DNA from 2 places in the Actinoallomurus rhizosphaericola genome. Region 2 is predicted to be linked to the other one. Evidence: riboswitches for the same ligand, from Rfam matches in the RefSeq annotation. Region 2 holds a riboswitch; the other holds the start of a gene.
The links. Region 2 has a riboswitch for glycine ahead of gcvT (glycine cleavage system aminomethyltransferase GcvT). Riboswitches for the same ligand answer to the same signal wherever they lie in the genome.

Region 1: it holds a riboswitch for glycine, as region 2 does, so the genes downstream of both, gcvP (aminomethyl-transferring glycine dehydrogenase) here and gcvT (glycine cleavage system aminomethyltransferase GcvT) in region 2, are expected to answer to the same signal.

Annotation. Positions count from the first base shown of each region.
Region 1 is NZ_JAMXMW010000007.1:71,559-74,957, forward strand. Features, by position in the region: gene gcvP (aminomethyl-transferring glycine dehydrogenase) at 1-1,252, opposite strand, end outside; glycine riboswitch at 1,415-1,512, opposite strand; gene NE234_RS17675 (SCO6745 family protein) at 1,634-2,485, shown strand; gene NE234_RS17680 (lysylphosphatidylglycerol synthase transmembrane domain-containing protein) at 2,567-3,399, shown strand, end outside.
Region 2 is NZ_JAMXMW010000004.1:149,006-152,404, reverse strand. Features, by position in the region: gene NE234_RS11925 (M50 family metallopeptidase) at 1-909, opposite strand, end outside; glycine riboswitch at 1,122-1,219, shown strand; glycine riboswitch at 1,221-1,313, shown strand; gene gcvT (glycine cleavage system aminomethyltransferase GcvT) at 1,387-2,493, shown strand; gene gcvH (glycine cleavage system protein GcvH) at 2,490-2,873, shown strand; gene NE234_RS11910 (serine hydroxymethyltransferase) at 2,873-3,399, shown strand, end outside.

The DNA of each region.
Region 1 (3,399 bases), on a different contig from region 2:
TCTCGTCGCAGGCGATCCCGACGTGGTCGGCGTCCACGAGGCGCAGGTTGACACCGCGTTCGCGCGCCCGGCGCACGATCTCCCCGGCCCGGCCCGGCACCCGGGCGAGCACGGTGTCGAAGAACGTCTCGTGCACGATCTCGGCGCCGAGCGCCGCGAGCCCGCCCGCGAGGCGGACGGCGTGCCCGTGCACCCGCTCGGCGATGCCGCGCAGCCCCTCCGGGCCGTGATAGACGGCGTACATGCTCGCCATGACGGCCAGCAGCACCTGGGCGGTGCAGATGTTGCTCGTGGCCTTCTCCCGGCGGATGTGCTGCTCGCGCGTCTGCAGCGCCAGGCGGTACGCCGGGTCCCCGTCCACGTCGACGGACACGCCGACGAGGCGGCCGGGCAGCTGCCGCTGCAGCCCCTCCCGTACGGCCATGTAACCGGCGTGCGGGCCGCCGAAGCCGTACGGCACGCCGAACCGCTGCGAGGTGCCCACCGCGATGTCCGCGCCGATCTCCCCCGGCGCCCGCAGCAGGGTCAGGGCCAGCAGGTCGGCGGCCACGACCACCTGCGCGCCGCGCTCGTGCGCGGCCTCGGTCACCGGCGCCAGGTCGCGTACGGCGCCGCTCGCCCCGGGATACTGCAGCAGGACCCCGAAGAACTCCCCGTCCGGCAGGCCCCCGGACAGGTCGGCGACGACGACCTCGATCCCCAGCGGCACCGCGCGGGTGCGGATGACCTCGATCGTCTGCGGCAGCGCGTCCGCGTCGACCAGGAAGGTGTCCCCGGCCCTGGCGGCCCGGTGCGCGAGCGTCATCGCCTCGGCCGCCGCCGTGCCCTCGTCCAGCAGGGAGGCGTTGGCGACCGGCAGCCCGGTCAGGTCGCTCACGACGGTCTGGAAGTTCAGCAGCGCCTCGAGACGCCCCTGGGAGATCTCCGGCTGGTACGGCGTGTAGGCGGTGTACCAGCCCGGGTTCTCCAGGACGTTTCGGAGGATCACTCCGGGGGTCACCGTGCCGTAGTAGCCCAGGCCGATCATGGAGGTCAGGACCTGGTTCTGCGCGGCCAGCTCGCGCAGCCGGGCCAGCGCCTCCACCTCGGTCAGCGCAGGGGGCAGGGCGAGGGGCCGGTCGGTGCGGATCGCGGTGGGCACGGCCGCGTCCACGAGGGCTTCGACGCTCGGGAAGCCGACGGCCTCGGCCATCGCGGCGCGTTCGGTGGGGGACGGCCCGATGTGCCGATCGACGAAGGGAACCTCGGTCATTGGGGAGCCTCCTGGTGCGGTGGGTGCGCAGCCACCACCGGGCGGGCCGGTGGCCGGTCTCCCCCTCTGTCAGGTGAACCTGAGAGCTTCACCGCGCCGGGGCGCGGCTTGCACCTTCGGTGAGGCCCGATGTGGAGCACCGGTCCTGCTTTCCAGAGGTGCCTCGCTCATACGGTCCTTTGTGCCTGAGAGGTTCCGGGGAGGGTTGCTCCTTCGGCGCCCCGCACCACGGTGTGCGAGGTCTCTCCCGTACGAGGTCGACGGCTATTCCACCCTACCGGAGGACAAGTCACCCCGTTCCGGTCACGATCATGTACCCCTCCCCCCGGCGCGCATCACCGTGCGACGATGAGCCGTCCCGGCCCCGCGCGGAGGAGACCCATGGACGAGACCTGGCGGCTGATCGAGTGTTGTCACGCGTTCGTCTACTTCGTGCCCGAGACGCGGGACGCCTACGCCGAGGCCGGTCTGACGGGTTTCTGGCGGGGGTACTTCGCCTCACGGGCCGCCGCCCTCGGCACCGCCCCGGCCGAGGTGGTGGCGGCGGCGTTCCACAACTTCGCGCCGCGCATGGTGGCCCGCGCGTTCCCGGACGTCTGGCACCGGTCCTCACCGGAGGCGGTCCTGGCCGCCCGGACGGCCGTCGCCGACCGCGCCCTGCGCCGTCTGGCGGGCGACCTGATCGACGGGCCCGCCGTCGCCGAGGCCGCCGCCCTGGCGGGGCGGGCGGTCGAGGCGACACCCGTCGCGGGCCGCGTCCTGTTCGCGGCGCACGCGGCGCTCCCCCGGCCGGACGAGCCGCACCTGGCCCTGTGGCACGCCGTGACCGCCCTCCGGGAGTTCCGCGGGGACGGGCACGTCGCCGCCCTGCTCACGGCGGGGCTCGACGGCTGTGAGGCGAACGTCCTGGCGGGCGCGCTCGGCCTCACCCCGCCCGCGCAGCGTGACCACCGAGGCTGGACGGAGGAGGAGTGGGCGGCCGCCGCCGGGCGGCTGCGCGCCCGCGGCCTCCTCGGCGACGACGGCGCGCCCACCCCGGAGGGACGCGCGGAGCGGGAGACGATCGAGGACGTCACCGACCGGCTCGCCCGCCCGCCCCTCGACGCCCTCGGCCCGGACGGCGCGGCCCTGCTGACCGGCCTGCTCCGGCCGCTCGCCCGTGCGATCGTCGACGGCGGCGGCATCCCCTTCCCCAACGCGATGGCCATGCCGCGGCCCGCCGCGTCCGTGTAGTGATCCGGCCCGGGACGCCCATCGAGCGGTTATCGGACACCTCCCGAGCGTCCCGGCCGATGAACTGGGAGGATGCACTGCGTGTCCGTGAACGAATCCCCCGGCGCCGACCGTCCGGTACCCGGCAAGTCGCCGCCGTCCACCGGGACGGAGCCCGTGGAAGCGACGGCCCGGTCACACGACGCCGCCGACGGCGTCCGGCCGGCCGCCGAGAACCCGGCGGCCGAGACGACGGCCGAGGAGACGACGGCGACCGAGACCACGGCCCACGAGCGCCCGACGGGCGAGGACCCGGCGGCAGGCCGAGTCCCCGACGAGCCTCCGCCGGCCGAGATTCCGGCCGGCGAGACGACGGCCGGCGGGGGTCCGGCCGTCGGGGGTCCGGCCGGGGAGGTGCGGGTCGAGGAGCCGTCGCTGCCGCGGCGGATCCGACGCCCGTCCGACGCCATCCGCTTCCTGCTGACCGTGGGCTTGATCGGGCTCATCCTGGTGCTGGCCCACATCGCGCGGCACACCACGAGCGGGCTGGCCTCCGACATCGCCAGCGGAACCGAGCGGGCACCGCACCTGCTCCTCACCCTCGCCAACCTGGCGTCCGGCATCGGCGTCCTGGCCGTTCCGGTCGCCTTCGGGGTGGCCCGCGTCATCGGCCGTGACGGGCTGCGGGTGGTGATCGGCGTCGTCGCGGCGGTGGTGGCGCTCGGCGTCTCCCTCGGCCTGGACTCGTGGATGACCGCTGCGGGCATGCGCGACCTCGCCTGGTACCTGACGTGGAAGCGGCACGGCGGATGGTTCCCCGGTCCGGCCCACATCGACCTCACGCCCGTCATCGCCTACGTCACCGCGGTCGGCCTGGGCGGGCGGACCCGCTGGCAGCTCGCGACGTGGGGGGTGATCGGCCTGGACGCCGTCGC
Region 2 (3,399 bases):
GACGCCGACCATCTTCTTCGGCATGTCGATCAGCGAGGAGAAGGTGTGCGTGGTGAGGTCGCCCATGGTGCTGACGACCACGCCCGGTCCCTGACGCTCCCGCGCGCTCATCGGGCTGATTCCGAGGAACCCGACGTTCTCGGTCTTGTCCGGGTCGGTGAGCGACGGCATCTGGTTGGTGACGACCGGAACGCTCAGCGGGACGTCCTGGCCGCCGCGGCGGACGACGACCGGGACCGTGCGCCCGCCGGACCCCCGGATGAGCTTCTGCAACTCCGTGTACGCGTGGATCCGGTGGCCCTCGTAGGAGACGATCCGGTCGCCGGGGCGCAGCCCCGCCCGTACGGCGGGGGTCGCCGGGTCGCCGGGCCGGCAGTCACGGCCCGCCTGCGCGGCCGGGATGGTGCACTTGGTCACCGAGGCGATCACCGGCTGCAGGGTCGAGACGCCGATCCCCATGACGACCACGCTGATGAACACGAACGCCAGCAGGATGTTCATGAACGGCCCGGCGAACATGATGATGACCTTCTGCCACCACTTCTTGCGGTAGAAGACGCGGTCCTCGTCGCCCGGTCCGACCTCTTCCAGGGCGGCGCCGCGCGCCGACTCGATCAGCCCCTGGAACGGGCCGGTGGACGACTGGCGGACCGTTCCGGGCGCGTCGCCCCGGCGCGGCGGCAGCATCCCGATCATCCGGATGTAGCCGCCGAGGGGGATCCACTTGACGCCGTACTCGGTCTCGCCCTTGCGCCGCGACCACAGGGTGGGCCCGAAGCCGACCATGAACTGCGGCACGCGGACGCCGAAGAGCTTGGCGAAGGACATGTGGCCCAGTTCGTGCAGGGCGATCGAGGCGAGCAGCCCGAGGAAGAAGACGACGATGCCCACCACGAAAAGCACGCTCATTGCCCGCACACGCTCCTCACCCGTCGCACCGCGGGCGCCCACCGGGCGCCGCGGTCAGGCCGCTCCGTTCGCCGTGTCGCGCACACGCTCACCGAAGGCCTCCGAGATCTCGACCGGTCAAGCGTATGCCGAAAACCCGCCCGTGAGGGCCGCTCCGGCACTCCCGCGCCGTCGATCGGCGGCCCCGTGTGCTGCTAGCCTGGCCGTGCCGATGATCCCGCGCGGGAGAGCGACCTCGCCGCCAGCGAGGTACGCCGAAGGAGCAACCCCTCCCCGGAACCTCTCAGGCCACACGAACCGTGCGGACCAGGCGACCTCTGGAAAGCGGAGCGACGCTCCCGCCGAAGGTGCAAGCCCCCGACCTGGGGGTGAAGCTCTCAGGCACCGATGACAGAGGGGGAGGGCACCGCCACCGGATTCCGCGTGCCAATGGGAGGATGGGATTCCCGGCCGCCCGCGTGATAGGAGCCTGCCCCGATGTCCACGCCGGACGCCAAGAGAACGCCACTCCACGAGGTCCACGCCGAGCTCGGCGCCATGATCACCGAGTTCGCCGGGTACCTCATGCCGCTGCGTTACGGCAGCGAGAGCGCCGAGCACCAGGCCGTCCGCACCAGCGCGGGCCTGTTCGACCTGTCCCACATGGGAGAGATCTTCGTGACCGGCCCGCAGGCCGGAGCGGCCCTCGACCACGCGCTGATCGGGCACCTGTCCATGCTCGGTGTCGGCAGGGCGCGCTACACGATGATCGTGAACTCGGCCGGGGGGGTGCTGGACGACCTGATCGTGTACCGGCTCGCCCCGGAGACCTACATGGTCGTCGCGAACGCCGCCAACGCCGCGACGGTGCGCGCCGAGCTGACCGAACGCTCGGAGGGGTTCGAGAAGGCCACCGTCGACGACCGGTCCGCCGCGTACGCGCTGATCGCCGTGCAGGGTCCCAAGGCCCAGGCCATCCTGGCGAAGCTCACCGACGCCGCGCTCGCCGACCTGAAGTACTACGCGATCCTGCCGGGCAAGGTCGCCGGAATCGACGCGCTGATCGCCCGCACCGGTTACACCGGCGAGGACGGCTTCGAGCTGTTCGTCGGGGCCGGTGACGCCGTCGCCGTCTGGAACGCCGTCGCGGAGGCCGGCGGCGACGACCTGCGGCCCGCCGGGCTGTCCGCGCGGGACACGCTGCGGCTGGAGGCGGGCATGCCGCTGTACGGCAATGAGCTGACCGCCGAGACGACGCCGTACGACGCCGGCCTCGGCCGTACCGTCAAGCTCGACAAGCCCGGTGACTTCGTCGGCCGCGCCGCGCTGGCCGCCCTCGCCGACACGCCGCCGGGCCGCACGCTCGTGGGCCTCGTCGGGCGGGGGCGTCGCGTCCCACGCCACGGGTACGACGTGGTGACGCCGGACGGCACGCCCTGCGGGGTCGTGACCAGTGGCGCGCCGTCCCCGACGCTGGGCAGGCCCATCGCCATGGCCTACATCGACGCGGGTCACGCCGACGACACCGACCTCGCGGTGGACATCCGCGGTAAACACGAGCCGGTCGACAAGGTCGCGCTGCCGTTCTACAGGAGGACTTCGTGAGCACCGTTCCCGAGACGCTGTACTACACCCAGGAGCACGAGTGGGTCACCGAGCCGTCGGACGGCGTCGTGACCGTCGGCATCACGGCCCACGCGGCCGACGCGCTGGGTGACATCGTGTACGTGTCGCTGCCCCAGGAGGGCGCGTCCGTTGAGGCCGGCGAGCCGTGTGGCGAGGCCGAGTCGACCAAGTCGGTGAGCGACGTCTTCTCGCCCGTCACCGGTGAGGTCGTCGCGGTGAACACCGCCGTGGAGGAGGACCCGGCCGCGATCAACTCCGACCCGTACGGGGAGGGGTGGCTGTTCCGGGTACGTACGGATGATGACCCGGCCGACCTGCTCGACGCGCAGGCCTACTCGAAACTGATCGAGGAGGCGTGATGAACCTCTCCAACCTGCCCTTGTCCGAGATCGACCCGGACGTCGCGGCCGCGATAGCGGACGAGCTGCGACGGCAGCAGTCGACTCTGGAGATGATCGCCTCGGAGAACTTCGCGCCCGTCGGCGTCCTGCAGGCGCAGGGCTCGGTGATGACGAACAAGTACGCCGAGGGCTACCCGGGACGGCGCTACTACGGCGGATGTGAGTACGTCGACGTCACCGAGCAGCTGGCGATCGACCGGGCCAAGGCGCTCTTCGGCGCCGAGCACGCCAACGTGCAGCCGCACTCGGGCGCCCAGGCGAACATCGCGGTGTACTTCGCGCTGCTGGAGCCGGGGGACACGATCCTCGGCCTGGATCTCGCGCACGGCGGGCACCTCACCCACGGCATGCGGATCAACTACTCCGGCAAGATGTTCAACGTGGCGGCCTACCACGTGGGCCCCGACGGTCTCGTGGACATGGACGAGGTCGCCCGGCTGGCGCACGAGTACCGGCCGAAGATGATCATCGCCGGCTGGTCCGC